Regions from separate parts of the Shewanella sp. MEBiC00475 genome, predicted to be linked through region 1. Evidence: predicted binding sites of a transcription regulator. Region 1 holds the regulator's gene; each other region holds the start of a gene.
What was found. Region 1 encodes MetJ, which represses methionine synthesis genes. Its sites were predicted from a motif close to TAGACGTCTAGACGTCTA; they were not measured.
Positions count from the first base shown of each region.

Region 2: the regulator MetJ is predicted to act here: its motif matches at 3,123-3,140, upstream of metH (methionine synthase).
Region 3: the regulator MetJ is predicted to act here: its motif matches at 2,245-2,262, upstream of metK (methionine adenosyltransferase).

Region 1 covers NZ_CP039928.1:2,738,877-2,743,700, reverse strand. The annotation lists gene FCN25_RS12135 (bifunctional aspartate kinase/homoserine dehydrogenase II) at 1-398, opposite strand, end outside; gene metB (cystathionine gamma-synthase) at 569-1,732, opposite strand; gene metJ (met regulon transcriptional regulator MetJ) at 1,940-2,254, shown strand; gene FCN25_RS12120 (sulfite exporter TauE/SafE family protein) at 2,330-3,070, shown strand; gene FCN25_RS12115 (cytochrome c) at 3,449-3,778, shown strand; gene FCN25_RS12110 (DUF3373 domain-containing protein) at 3,923-4,824, shown strand, end outside.
Region 2 covers NZ_CP039928.1:3,274,653-3,279,476, forward strand. The annotation lists gene metH (methionine synthase) at 1-2,897, opposite strand, end outside; gene FCN25_RS14640 (histidine phosphatase family protein) at 3,303-4,001, shown strand; cobalamin riboswitch at 4,124-4,260, shown strand; gene FCN25_RS14645 (ABC transporter ATP-binding protein) at 4,339-4,824, shown strand, end outside.
Region 3 covers NZ_CP039928.1:3,038,090-3,042,913, reverse strand. The annotation lists gene tkt (transketolase) at 1-1,753, opposite strand, end outside; gene metK (methionine adenosyltransferase) at 2,293-3,444, shown strand; gene FCN25_RS13600 (GNAT family N-acetyltransferase) at 3,606-4,136, shown strand; gene FCN25_RS13595 (hypothetical protein) at 4,214-4,573, opposite strand; gene FCN25_RS13590 (GNAT family N-acetyltransferase) at 4,635-4,824, opposite strand, start outside.

The DNA of each region.
Region 1 (4,824 bases):
AACAATGCAGCCATTAGGCGAGCGGACCAACGTTCACCAAAACTCACCACATGGTTTAATTGGTAATCATTATGTTGTTCTAAGGACAACAAACTGACTAACTGAGATTTATCAGTCGACAAACGTTCACGTAAATCACGTGCTTGTTCATTTGACAGTAATTGCTCAATTAACGTCTGCTGATAACTAATCAGTACTTGTAGCTCTTCTTGCCACAATTGACCACTGTCACGAAGGCTCAGTAATTTGTATAAGAAGTTAGTCGTTTTACCGGCGGCGGATACCACCACAAGATCATCACTTTGACCGTGGGTAAGCAAAATATGTGCAACACGGCGATAGCAGTCTGCATCCGCTAAACTAGAACCACCAAACTTATGTAAATGACTTCGCGCCATTACTGACTCCTTAAACAACTACGACTTTTATTGCGACGGCTTCTTGTTGCAATTAATGCTTTATGCAATAAATAGTGGTGCAATGAACTCTTTTTTGCATTTTAATCGTGCCACAAATGCATATTTTGTTATTTTACTCAAACCACAGCTAACATAAACTCAAATTAAGCTTATTTAATTGCCGCTACGGCAGCTAAACCAGCTTTCAGATCGGCAAGCAGATCTTCAGCGTCTTCAATACCGACTGATAGTCTCAATAAAGTCTCTTTAATACCAGCCTCTTGCCTTGCTTGTGGGTCCATTGCTCTATGGGTCATAGTGGCCGGAACGGCGACTAAACTTTCCACTCCGCCTAAACTTTCAGCAATACTGAACAAAGACAATGCCTGTAAAAATGCAACAACTTCGGCTTCACCGCCCTGCAATTCAAAACTTAACATAGCGCCAAAGCCTTGTTGTTGTTTTGCCGCAATGTCGTGACCTGGATGATCTTTTAAACCCGGGTAGTAAACCTTGGTAACCACATCACTAGCGGTAAGTAGCTCAACAATCTTTTGCGCGTTACGTTGATGCTCACGAATTCGCACAGCAAGCGTTCGTAGGCCACGCAGTGTTAAGTAACTGTCAAACGCAGACCCAGTTAACCCAAGGGTGTTTGACCACCAATGCAATAATTCACCTAATTCAGGATCTTTAGCCACAACCGCGCCACCGACGACATCGCTGTGACCGTTGATGTATTTAGTGGTTGAATGGATCACTATGTCAGCACCTAATAATAAAGGTTGCTGTAATATCGGTGATAAAAAGGTGTTATCTACCGACACCAACGCGCCAACGTCATGGCAAGCATGACTGACTGCTTCGATATCAATCACTCTAAGTAAAGGATTTGAGGGGGTTTCTAACCACACCATTTTAGGTTTCTGGGCAATGGCTTTACTCAATGCTTGGCTATCTGTTTGATCAACAACTAACAACTTAAATTGGCCTTTTTTCGCCAAATTAGTAAATAAACGATAACTGCCACCATAACAATCGTGCGGTACAACCAATAAATCATCAGGGCCAAGTAAGCTGGTGACTAAAGTAATCGCCGCCATACCAGTACAGGTCACCACACCAGTAGCACCTTGTTCAAGTTTGGCGAGTGCCTCCCCTAAAATACACCGAGTAGGATTACCTGAACGACTATAATCAAACTCACGAGGATTATTATGACCATCGAATGAATAATTAGTCGATAAATAAATAGGCGGTACAATTGCACCATGTTGTGTGTCTGTTTCAATACCTTGGCGAACGGCCAATGTGGCGCTTTTATGTTTTGTCATAATTGATTCCTAAAATGTCACAAACACACAAGTAGATGTCTAGACGTCCAAATTTACCGAAAAGTTCTGCATCCGTCAACAAAATAGACGCGTAGACGTCTAAACATCAAGAAATCTATTTGCATCGAGGTTAAATAGTCGCAATAATTTGACTAGAGCTTGTAACGGTTTAAAATCCGCACCGTATTTATCGTTAAGGGTAAGTTAATGACTGAATGGAATGGCGAATATATTAGCCCATATGCCGAACATGGCAAAAAAAATGAACAAGTAAAAAAGATTACAGTTTCGATACCGCTAAAAGTATTAAAAATACTAACAGATGAACGCACTAGACGTCAGATCAATAATCTGCGTCATGCAACTAACAGTGAACTGCTATGTGAAGCATTTTTGCATGCATATACAGGTCAACCATTACCTTATGACGGTGATTTATCAAAAGATGAACCGGACAGCATTCCAAGTGAAGCTAAAAAGATAATGGATGATATGGGCATCGAATGGGAAGAGCTGGAATAATCCACAGGTTAGTGACAACGTCATCGACTTGGAAACTACCCTAATACGAAGTAGTCTTGTTTTAAAAGAGAACATATGATGTCGTTTATCGATCCTACAACCTTGATACTGGCATCAATTATCATTTTTTTAGGCGCGTTAACCCAGAGCTTAATTGGTTTTGGGTTAGCCGTTGTTGCTAGTCCCCTGCTGTATATTGTTAACCCTCAACTAGTGCCAGTACCAATTATTGCAATGGGATTTGCCATTTCTGCAATGACCTTATTTAGAGAACGCAACCACCTGCAATTTAATGGTTTACAATATGCTTTGCTCGGGCGGATCCCCGGCGGATTTTTAGGCGCTGGGTTATTACTGTTTGCACCACAAGCCATATTAGGTTTAGTGATTGCCGCTATTGTATTTATTGCTGTGATATTAAGTATTTATCGCATTACAGCCCCCATCAATCGCATCAGTTTATTTATCGCGGGGGTATTTTCGGGCATATTTGGCAACATCGCCGCCATTGGTGGTCCACCTATGGCGATTTTACTTGCAGGCCAAGATCCTAGTAAATTTAGAGCTGCACTGTCTGCATTCTTCGTACTCAGTTCACTGATTGCTTTAGCTATTCTAGCCATAGTCGGCTTGGTTGAGATGAAACATTTGTGGTTGTCGCTAATGTTATTCCCTTCCGTTGTTACCGGTTACTTGGTCTCTGGATTGTTAATTAACCATGTCGATAAAAATAAAACCCGCATTGTGACCTTAATATTATGTAGTATCAGTGCGACTTTGTTAGTGGTTAAATCGACCAGCGCACTAATCAACTAATCAACTAATCAACCCAGTAACTCATAATGAGCTAACTATTCTCTCATTATGAGTTATTAAACCTTACCCAAAAAATTTTCTCCTAAAGACTTCCACCCAAGTAATACACCAAATTATTTTTCCCTATCCATAATTGTTGTTCCAAATCCACTGCGAAATTTTTTATCCCAATAGCAAATTGAATATTGTCACGAAAGAGATCCACATCACATAAGTCCATTAGATTTGTTTCAATTAACTTTTTTTCAATTAGATTTTTCTCATGAACATGATCTACTTCAAATTAACACTACTCACTTTTAGGTAACATTATTCACAGCAAAGAAATAAACATAAATTGCAAACGCACCACTAATAAGAAGCCCAATAGAGGATAAAATGATGAACACATACGTTAAAGTTGGTATCGCACTCGCTATTGCATTATCACTAGGTAGCCAAGCAATGGCAGCCGAAGGTGGTAACCCTAAAAAAGGCAAACATCTTTACAAAAAAGAATGTAAAGCTTGCCACAGCGCCGATAGTGAAGGCCCAGAACTTACTCCTATGGCTAAAACTATGAGTCAATGGGATCGCTTTTTCTCTCGAGATAAACATAAAGCTAAACCTGCCGTTTTTGAGGCTCTATCAGAAAAAGACTTGAAAGACATTCAACAGTTTTTATATGACCACGCAGCCGATTCTGATCAGCCAGCAACTTGTGGCTAAATCATAAAAGCTGAGAGCCTTTCGCTCTAAGTAAATCATAAGCAAATAAACAATCTAAAAAATTGGGGCTTCGCCTCAGGGACTTTTACAACAAAAATTTGCCAGATTGAGTTAATTCATTTGGCAAATTGGGGGAGCAAGACTATGAGAACTCTCATATCAATACTCGTTGCAAATGCACTCTTTATGAGTGGTGCTAGCCTAGCGGCAGACACAGATGCACAAAAGATTGCCGATCTAAAACAACAACTCGCGACTATTAACGAAGATCTTGATGATTTAAATTCACGAGTTGACAAAACCGAGCGTCACACTGCGTTAGACAGAATATCCATTACTGGTGATTTTAGAACCAAAGCACATTCATTACATTACCAAAATGTCACTTGGAACCCGGCCATGAATGTCAATTTTACTGACTTCGCTACAAAAGCCATGTCAGGTGTATTTGGTGACCCGAGTAGTTCTACCTCGTTATTAGGCCAAATGATGATGGCCAACCCTGATCTAGCCACCGCGTTTCAAAGCGGCCAGCTACAGGGCGTGATGCCAATGGTGTTAGGTCAAAAAACTCAACAAGATATTGATAATGATATTTTTTACACCACTCGATTACGCCTAAATATTGATGCAAAAGTATGGGACAACGTCAGCTTTGCCGGACGCTTAACCATGTTTAAGAGCTGGGGAGACTCTACTGGAGTTAAAGTATTTGATTCATGGAACTCATTCACAATGGACGGCACAAGTAGTGGCAGCACCAGTGGTGATGAGTTAAAAGTAGAGCGTGCCTATTTTAACTGGAAAGACATTAACGGCAGCGGCACTTACCTTTCTATCGGACGTCGCCCTTCAACATATGGTCCACCAAGTCATTATCGTGAAAATGAGCTACGAGGCGGCACACCATCAGGTCACTTAGTCAATTTCAACTTCGACGGTTTAACCCTAGGTTACAATTTGGGTGATATCACGGGTATTGAAGGCCAAACGGTACGCTTCTGCTATGGTCAAGGCTTTGAATCTCAATACGGAAATGGCGAATT
Region 2 (4,824 bases), 540 kb from region 1:
AACTCCCAGCTTCTAAAGAACGGTGTCCAATCGATACGTTCAACTAAGTCTTCTAGTGGGTAGTCATCAAACACTTGGCGGCCTAATACATTAGGTGTAAATGGGGTGTAGCTGTCCCAGTCGTGTTTGCAACGGTTTTCGCGCGCAGCTTCAATCGATATAATGGTTTTACGCTTGGTTTGCGACAAACGTTTTTCACGCATCATGTCGTATTCTGCGTAGGCTTCGTCGATGGTGGCTTGGCGTGTTTCGTTGTTAATCAGTTTCGACACCATAGGCACGGCGCGAGATGCATCGGCAATGTAAATAGCACCGTGTGGATAATGCGGTGCTATTTTTACCGCAGTATGAATTTTAGAGCAGGTTGCCCCACCAATAATTGCAGGGATGGTTAAGCCTTCACGGTGGAAGGTTTTCACGTTGTGAACCATTTCATCCAAGCTTGGGGTGATTAAACCTGACATGCCAATGATGTCGATATTATGCTCTTTTACTGCATCGAGAATTTTATCGACCGATACCATAACCCCAAGGTCGACCACTTCGTAGCCGTTACAGGCCAGTACCACGCCGACGATATTTTTTCCGATGTCATGCACATCACCTTTTACGGTGACCATTAAAATTCGCCCGTTTGACTGGCCAGCCACCTTTTCAAGTTCAATATAAGGATTAAGGTAAGCTACGGCTTTTTTCATTACCCGAGCCGATTTAACCACTTGCGGTAAGAACATTTTGCCCGCGCCAAATAAGTCGCCGACCACGTTCATGCCGTCCATTAACGACCCTTCGATAACATCGAGCGGGCGCACAGCTTCTTGACGGGCGGCTTCGGTGTCTTCATCAATAAATTCGGTAATGCCTTTAACCAATGCGTGCGATAAGCGTTTGGATACCGGCCAACTGCGCCATGCTAAGTCTTCTTTTTTGGCCACTTGTGAGCCATCACCTCTAAAGCTTTCAGCGATGTCGAGTAGTTGTTCGGTGTTACTTGAGTCGGCAACCGGGCAAGGTAAGTTTTGGACTACGTTTTCAACCCGTTTTTTGAGATCTGGGTCAATATCATCGTATATGGCTAACTGACCTGCGTTAACAATACCCATGTCCATGCCTGCTTGAATGGCATGGTATAAAAACACCGCGTGAATAGCTTCGCGTACTGGGTTGTTACCACGGAACGAGAATGACACGTTAGACACGCCACCGGAGATCATCGCGTGTGGCAAGGTGGCTTTGATGTCTTTAATGGCTTCGATAAAGTCGACTGCATAGTTGTCGTGTTCATCAATACCGGTGGCAATGGCGAAAATGTTAGGGTCGAAAATAATGTCTTCTGGTGGAAAGCCGACAACATCGACCAAAATACGATAAGCACGGGTACAAATTTGGGTTTTACGTTCACGTGTATCGGCTTGGCCGTCTTCGTCAAAGGCCATGACAATGGCGGCAGCGCCATAGCGTTTCACTAAGGTGGCTTGTTCGATAAATTTGGCTTCGCCTTCTTTCATCGAAATAGAGTTTACAATCGACTTGCCTTGAACGCATTTAAGGCCGGCTTCAATCACTTCCCATTTTGATGAGTCAATCATGATTGGCACGCGAGAGATGTCGGGCTCAGAGGCGATTAAGTTTAAAAACTTCGCCATTGACGCCACGCCATCAAGCATACCTTCGTCCATGTTGACGTCGATAATTTGCGCGCCGTTTTCAACCTGCTCGCGCACGACATCTAACGCTTCTTCAAACTTTTCTTCTTTAATTAAGCGTAAAAACTTGGCCGAACCAGTCACGTTTGCGCGCTCGCCGACATTCACAAATAACGAGTTTTTATCAATGGTAAGTGGTTCTAGGCCAGATAAACGACACGCGACTGGAAGATCTGGGATCTGTCTTGGTTCGTGTCGGAGCACTGCTTCACGAATGGCACTAATGTGATTGGGTGTACTACCACAACAGCCACCGACAATATTAAGCATGCCTTCTTGCGCCCATTGATTAATGACTTCGGCCATTTCTTCTGGGGTTTCATCATAGCCACCAAATTCATTAGGTAAGCCAGCATTTGGGTGGGCAGAGACATAACATTCGGCAATACGTGACAATTCTTCAACGTACGGACGCAACTCTTTTGGTCCAAGGGCGCAGTTAAGGCCAATCGATAACGGCTTGATGTGGCGTAAAGAGTTATAAAAGGCTTCGGTTGTTTGGCCGGTTAGTGTGCGGCCTGATGCGTCGGTAATAGTGCCAGAGATCATTACTGGTAAGCGATCGCCAAGTTGATCGAATACTTTTTCAATCGCGAACAGGGCGGCTTTGGCGTTTAAGGTATCAAAAATGGTTTCAACCATAATGATATCGGCGCCGCCTTCAATTAAGGCGCTGGTTGATTCGACATAAGCTTCAACTAATTGGTCGAAACTGACATTACGAAACCCAGGGTCGTTAACGTCTGGACTGATAGAACAGGTACGGTTGGTTGGACCTAATACACCGGCAACATAACGTGGCGAACCAGTTTGCGCAGCTACTTCATCTGCTGCTTGGCGGGCGACTTGGGCTCCAGCAAGGTTAATTTCAGCGGCCAGTGACTGCATGTCGTAGTCGGCCATGGCAATGGTGGTGGCATTAAAGGTGTTGGTTTCAATAATGTCGGCACCGTTTAACAGGTACTGAGTATGAATATCTTTAATGATTTGCGGTTGGCTGAGTACTAATAAGTCATTGTTGCCTTTAACATCGCAATGCCAATCTTTAAAACGCTCGCCACGATAATCTTCTTCTTCCAACTTATAGTCTTGGATCATGGTGCCCATAGCGCCATCTAAAATCACAATACGCTGCGCTAACAATGCATTAAGTTGTTTAAGTGTTTGACTGTAAGAAGTCGATTTCGCCATAACAGTTACCTTTTTATCACTATGTTGCTTGATACCTTGATTGAGATAAGCATACCCTTATTTTTACAATAGTAGGGCGATAACATCATTGTTGTGTACAAGTGCGGTGTACAAGTGTTGTATACAACTATCACTATCAGTCTTAGATAGAATAGTCGCGTACAATTGTTGCTTACAATGATTATCTTCTAAATGCTTACCTTTTAAGATAGTATTTTGGACATATAAACGTATAGACGTCCATAGTACGCGAAATTTTACTGCCAGAGCAAGACTGAATTAAGCTCAATTTGGCTTAAAAGGTAAGTTAACATCAGAATGATGACCCCAAGTGATCTCAAATTTGCCATTTGTTAGCAACGCAAAATCATTATTTGATAATCGTTTATTATGAGGTTTATGCAAATGAAACAAGCCAAGATAGTGTTTTTACGTCACGGTGAGTGTGAAGGTGGTGACATCGCTCGTGGCCAAATTGATGTGCCATTAACGGCGCAAGGCCACGAACAAATGCGCCAAGCCTTTGCTCGTGTCACGCACCCAATAAGCCATATTTTTAGTTCGCCTTTAGTGCGCTGTAAAACCTTTGCCGCAAGCTTATCGCAACAATTAACCGTGCCGCTAAAGCTGGTGCCAGCTTTGCAAGAGATAAACTTTGGCGTATGGGATGGCCAAGCATTTGATAAAATTTATCATAAAAGCCCAAGCCAATTTGATGCCTATTGGCGGGATCCATGGAATGTTGAAAACACCCCTGATCAGGGTGAAAGTGTGGTCGATTTTGCAGAGCGGGTACAACAGGGGTTAATGATGGTTGTAGACACTTTGCAGCAAGTATTGAATAAGGTTGATGACACTGATGAATCAATTCCACAGGCATTGGTGGTAACCCATGGTGGCGTAATTAGATGCATTATGGGATATGTGCTTAATGCTGGGCAATGTAGCGGATTATTCGCTAACCTAGCGATCCCCTATGCTGCTATTATGGTGCTCGATGTTTATTGGCCTGACGATGTTGATATTATTGACCGTTCTCAGCCAACGGCAATGGAGAGTAAGCCTGCTAAAGTGAGTTTTAGATTACATTGGCCTAAGGCTTAATCGTGATTGCTTTAGTGCCATTGCTTAGTCGTTGCAGTATCATAATGATGATCATTCTTTCAAAATCATAGCGTTAAGTTAAGAGTGTTAAGTTAAGGATTTTTAAGATCATAGTTTCAAGGTAATAGTTTCAAAATAATAGTGCTTTTCAAGGTATTGGGAATTGGGATAAGCCCAAACTGTACCCGCAACTGTAGATGTACCAATGATATATTTTGGGTGCATAAGTCAGATACCAGCTTTGAATCGCTTCAATATCCATGCCTAAGCGGGTAACTTAGGGGAGTTATTAAATAGATGTTTGTGTTAATTAAATGGACATGGCGGGTTAACTTACATGTCTGAATTTGTACTAGATGTAAATCATCTTTTTTGGCAAGTTGATAATAAAACGATTTTGGCGGACATTCATTTCAGTTTGCCTAAAGGTCAAATGCTAGGGATCATTGGCCCCAATGGTGCAGGTAAGTCTAGTTTGTTGCGCTGCTTGTATCGTTATATTGTGCCGACCAGCGGCGATATTGATATTTTCTCTAAACCCATCAGTGAATATTCCTCTAAGTTGTTAGCGCAGAACATTGCCGTGGTGCAACAAGATACTCCTCATTATTTTGATATGACTACCGAGCAGTTAGTGGCGATGGGGCTGACACCGCATAAAGGCTTATTTGACGCTAACACTGCCCAAGACCGTGAGCGTGTGTTAAGTGCATTAACCAAAGTGGGATTACAACAAAAAGCACTGCAACAGTATGAACTGTTATCTGGCGGCGAAAAGCAACGTGCATTGATTGCCCGCGCTATTGTGCAACAACCGCACATT
Region 3 (4,824 bases), 300 kb from region 1:
GCATAGAAACAACCCGTACTTTTTGACCTAGTTTAGTGAGTTCAGCGGCTGAATCCATGGCTAATTGCACTTCTGAACCTGTGGCAATTAAGATGACATCAGCAGTGCCTTGGCAATCAGACAGTACATAACCACCTTTAGCTACGTTCGCTAATTGCTCAGAGGTACGCGCTTGAGCTTTAAGGCCTTGACGGCTAAAGATGAGAGATGTTGGAGCATTGCGACGTTCAATTGCAATTTTCCAAGATACAGCCGTTTCTGCTGCATCACATGGACGCCATACGGCCATATTAGGTGTTAAACGCAAGTTAGCTAATTGCTCAACTGGTTGATGAGTAGGGCCATCTTCGCCTTGACCAATAGAATCATGGGTATAAACGAAAATATTTTGAATACCCATTAATGCAGACATACGTACTGCATTACGCGCATATTCCATAAACATCATGAAAGTCGCACCATAGTTAATAAAACCACCATGTAGTGATGCACCATTCATAATACCGCTCATACCGAATTCACGCACACCGTAGTAGATGTAGTTACCGGCTGGATCATCTTGAATACCTTTAGAACCAGACCAAAGGGTTAAGTTAGAACCCGCTAAGTCGGCACTGCCACCAAGTAATTCAGGCAACATCGCACCAAATACACCAATGGCATTTTGCGATGCTTTACGACTAGCAATATTTTCGGCTTTGTCTTGGCTTTCTTGGATAAACGCTTGTGCTTTTGTTTCGAAATCAGCAGGCAATTCACCTTTTAATACCCGGCGATCATATTCTGCAGCGAGCTCAGGGTAAGCGGCTTGATAAGCTGCAAAATGCTCATCCCATAACGACTCATTGCTGGCACCCTTTTGCTTAGCATCCCAACCAGCATAAACCTCTGATGGAATTTCAAAAGGAGCATATGGCCAGTTTAAGAATTCACGAGCGGCTGCAATTTCAGCATCGCCTAATGGCGCACCATGGCAATCATGACTACCTGATTTATTCGGTGAGCCAAAACCAATAATTGTTTTACAACAAATCATTGATGGCTTATCTGTAACCGATCTCGCTTCTTCAATTGCAGCACGGATAGCCTCTGGATTATGGCCATCGACACCAGCAATAACATGCCAACCGTACGCTTCAAAACGCTTAGGTGTGTCATCAGTGAACCAGCCTTCAACATTACCATCGATTGAAATACCGTTGTCATCCCAAAATGCCACTAACTTGCCAAGACCTAACGTTCCGGCTAATGAACAGGCTTCATGAGAAATACCTTCCATTAAACAACCATCACCCAAGAAACAGTATGTGAAATGATCGACAATGTCGTGTCCCGGACGGTTAAATTGAGCCGCTAAGGTTTTTTCTGCAATAGCCATACCCACAGCGTTACTGATACCAGCGCCTAAAGGTCCGGTAGTCGTTTCAATGCCTGGAGTGTAACCATATTCAGGATGTCCTGGAGTTTTTGAATGCAATTGGCGGAATTGCTTTAGCTCTTCCATAGGTAATGCATAACCAGATAAATGCAGTAAAGAGTATATAAGCATAGAGCCATGACCGTTTGATAACACAAAACGATCGCGATCGACCCACTTAGGATTAGTTGGATTGTGCTTTAGAAAATCATTCCATAGCACTTCGGCGATATCAGCCATGCCCATCGGGGCACCGGGATGGCCAGAATTGGCTTTTTGAATCGCATCCATACTTAGGGCGCGAATGGCATTAGCGAGTACTTTACGAGATGACATGCTCTCTCCTGCTTGTTTTTATGATCTAGCTGGCAATTGTGAAGCCATATTTTCCCCTACAAGGCGATATGACGCAAATTAAAATTACTCTCATTACACATTTTAATGATCAACTAACTGAATTTTGCTCATATAGAAGTACAAAAAGCTAAATTATTTCATTATACAAGCTGATCAGATACCCATAATCAATACTCACTATACGAGTAATTATTTATTGACAACAACAGTCAAAAAAATCTCAATAGCAATAAAACATCGTCTTTCATTACTGGTGAAAACCGAATAACTCACACTGATATTGTTCAACTCTTAGCAGCAGAGTGATTAAATACAATAGTTAAACCCAAAAATAACATTTTGAATCATAGATTTAATTAGCCTTCCTACTAAACATTGTTTTTGTGAATAAAAAATATTCATGCATTAGTGCACAATTATCGAGATAAATTCGTATAGGGGGGTGTTATCAAAATCAAATTCGACTAAAATAGCCGTCTAGACGTATATTCAATTGCAACCAACGAGATTCCCCTATTATGGCAAAGCACTTGTTTACCTCTGAGTCTGTCTCAGAAGGTCATCCAGATAAAATAGCCGATCAGATTTCTGATGCGGTATTAGACGCGATACTTGAGCAAGATCCAAAAGCTCGTGTTGCGTGCGAAACGTATGTTAAAACCGGTATGGTATTAGTAGGTGGTGAAGTTACCACTTCTGCTTGGGTAGATATTGAAGAAATTACCCGCAAAACGGTACGCGAAATTGGCTACACCAATTCAGATATGGGTTTTGATGCAGATTCATGTGCAGTACTAAATGCCATTGGCAAACAGTCTCCAGATATTAATCAAGGTGTTGATCGTGCCGATCCTGCTGAGCAAGGCGCTGGCGATCAAGGCTTAATGTTCGGTTATGCAAGCAATGAAACTGATGTATTAATGCCTGCACCTATTACTTACGCCCATAAATTAGTTAAGCGTCAGTCTGAAGTGCGCAAAAACGGTACACTACCGTGGTTACGTCCAGATGCGAAAAGCCAAGTCACTTTTGCCTACGATAACGGCAAAATCATTGGCATTGATGCAATTGTATTATCAACTCAACATCGTGAAGACATTAAACAAGCTGATTTGATTGAAGCCGTAATGGAAACCATCATTAAGCCTGTGTTACCTGAACAATGGTTAAATAAAGACACTAAATACTTTATTAACCCTACAGGGCGTTTTGTTATTGGCGGACCCGTTGGTGACTGTGGACTAACAGGACGTAAAATTATCGTTGACACATATGGTGGCATGGCGCGTCATGGTGGTGGTGCTTTCTCTGGTAAAGACCCATCAAAAGTTGACCGTAGTGCTGCTTATGCTGCACGTTATGTGGCTAAAAATATTGTTGCTGCGGGTCTTGCTGATCGTTGCGAGTTACAAGTGTCTTATGCGATTGGTGTTGCAGAACCAACCTCTATCAGTATCGAAACTTTCGGTACTGGTAAGGTGTCTCAAGAAGTGTTAATTAAATTGGTTCGTCAACACTTTGAACTACGTCCATATGGCTTAACAGCAATGTTAGATTTAGCACGTCCAATCTATCAACAGACTGCTGCTTATGGCCACTTTGGTCGAGATATCTTCCCTTGGGAAGCAACAGATAAAGCTGAAATCCTTCGTGCAGACGCTGGATTATAATAAGCTAACTGTCTATGTCATTTTAACCTAGCATTTGTAAACTAAGTTAATAGCATAGAAAAATAAAACCGCCATTAGGCGGTTTTATTTTTTCTGTTTTGTAGCAATAACAACATATAACATTAATAACATCATTATTTGATTTTAAAATGGCTCACATTATGTATCAACCAACTTGGCTAAACACAAAGATAACTGGAAATCAGCAACCTTCTGTTGCCATTAGAGAATGGTCCGCAATCAAATTATTCTACCGTCAACATATGCCTTATGCTCGATTGGCCCAAAAAGAATCTGTTGCTGTCATCCATCATGTTCAACCAACACTCACGAATGACACAGAATTGAGCCAGCAAATAATCATTGCCGCAATAAGAGTTAAACCTGTAGGCCAATATCAATTAATAAGTGGATTGTTAGTCCATCCTGACTATCGTGGCCAGCAAGTATCAACTCAACTATTACAATTTATCGCACCAAAATTAATCGTTAAAGATTGTTTCTTATTTGCCCATCCGTGGTTAATAAGCTTATATCAACAACAGCAATTTATAGTAAGAGAGCCAAGTGAATTATCCACATTGCCAGCAGAAATAACTCAATTATATCACCGGTATCACAGTGAACAGCGACCATTAATATTGATGCAACTTAGTGAGCTAAATGACATCAATGGGCTTAAGTCAGAATAAGTCCAATTCAAATAAACCTAATTCAGTCTAATCTTAAATCAACTTAAACTTACATCAAGACAGCACTTGTAAGTCAATTAGCAGTGATCGAAATGGGCCGTTTCAATACACATAAACGACACTTGCTGCATGGTCATAATCGGCACATCTTTAACAATGATTGAGGCCGTGTTAATCAGCTCTATTTGGGAAACCAATGTTATTGCAGCATTATAATCATTGGTTATGCCACAAAATATCCACATCTCTTTCCAACGAACAAAATACCCAGAATGTTGCACTTGAGAATTAACCGCATCTTGAAAGTGCGCTTCAATACATTGATACGGTTCCCCAGCATCAGACAGTACTGCAGCAATTAACTTCACGTTGTCAAACGCCGAAAGCCTTAAGCTTAGGTATGGTGCAAAAAGTGTTTCAAAATCAATGTTCGTCATATTATTAATAAGTAACCATGTTGATGTAAACTCATTTTAACTGCTTAGCCTATGTTGCTAATCAAGCAATATTACTCGTCGCAAGTAAGTAATAATCACGTTGCTCAAAGCTAAATTGATCAATCTCTGTCATTGCCGCTTTTTGTTTATGCGCAGCCAATGAACGAGCGTTGTCGGCGGCGACATAGGTCACCATAAATGGAAAAGTATCACGTACTTGCCGTTTTAATTCACTCACTAACGCCGCGAAA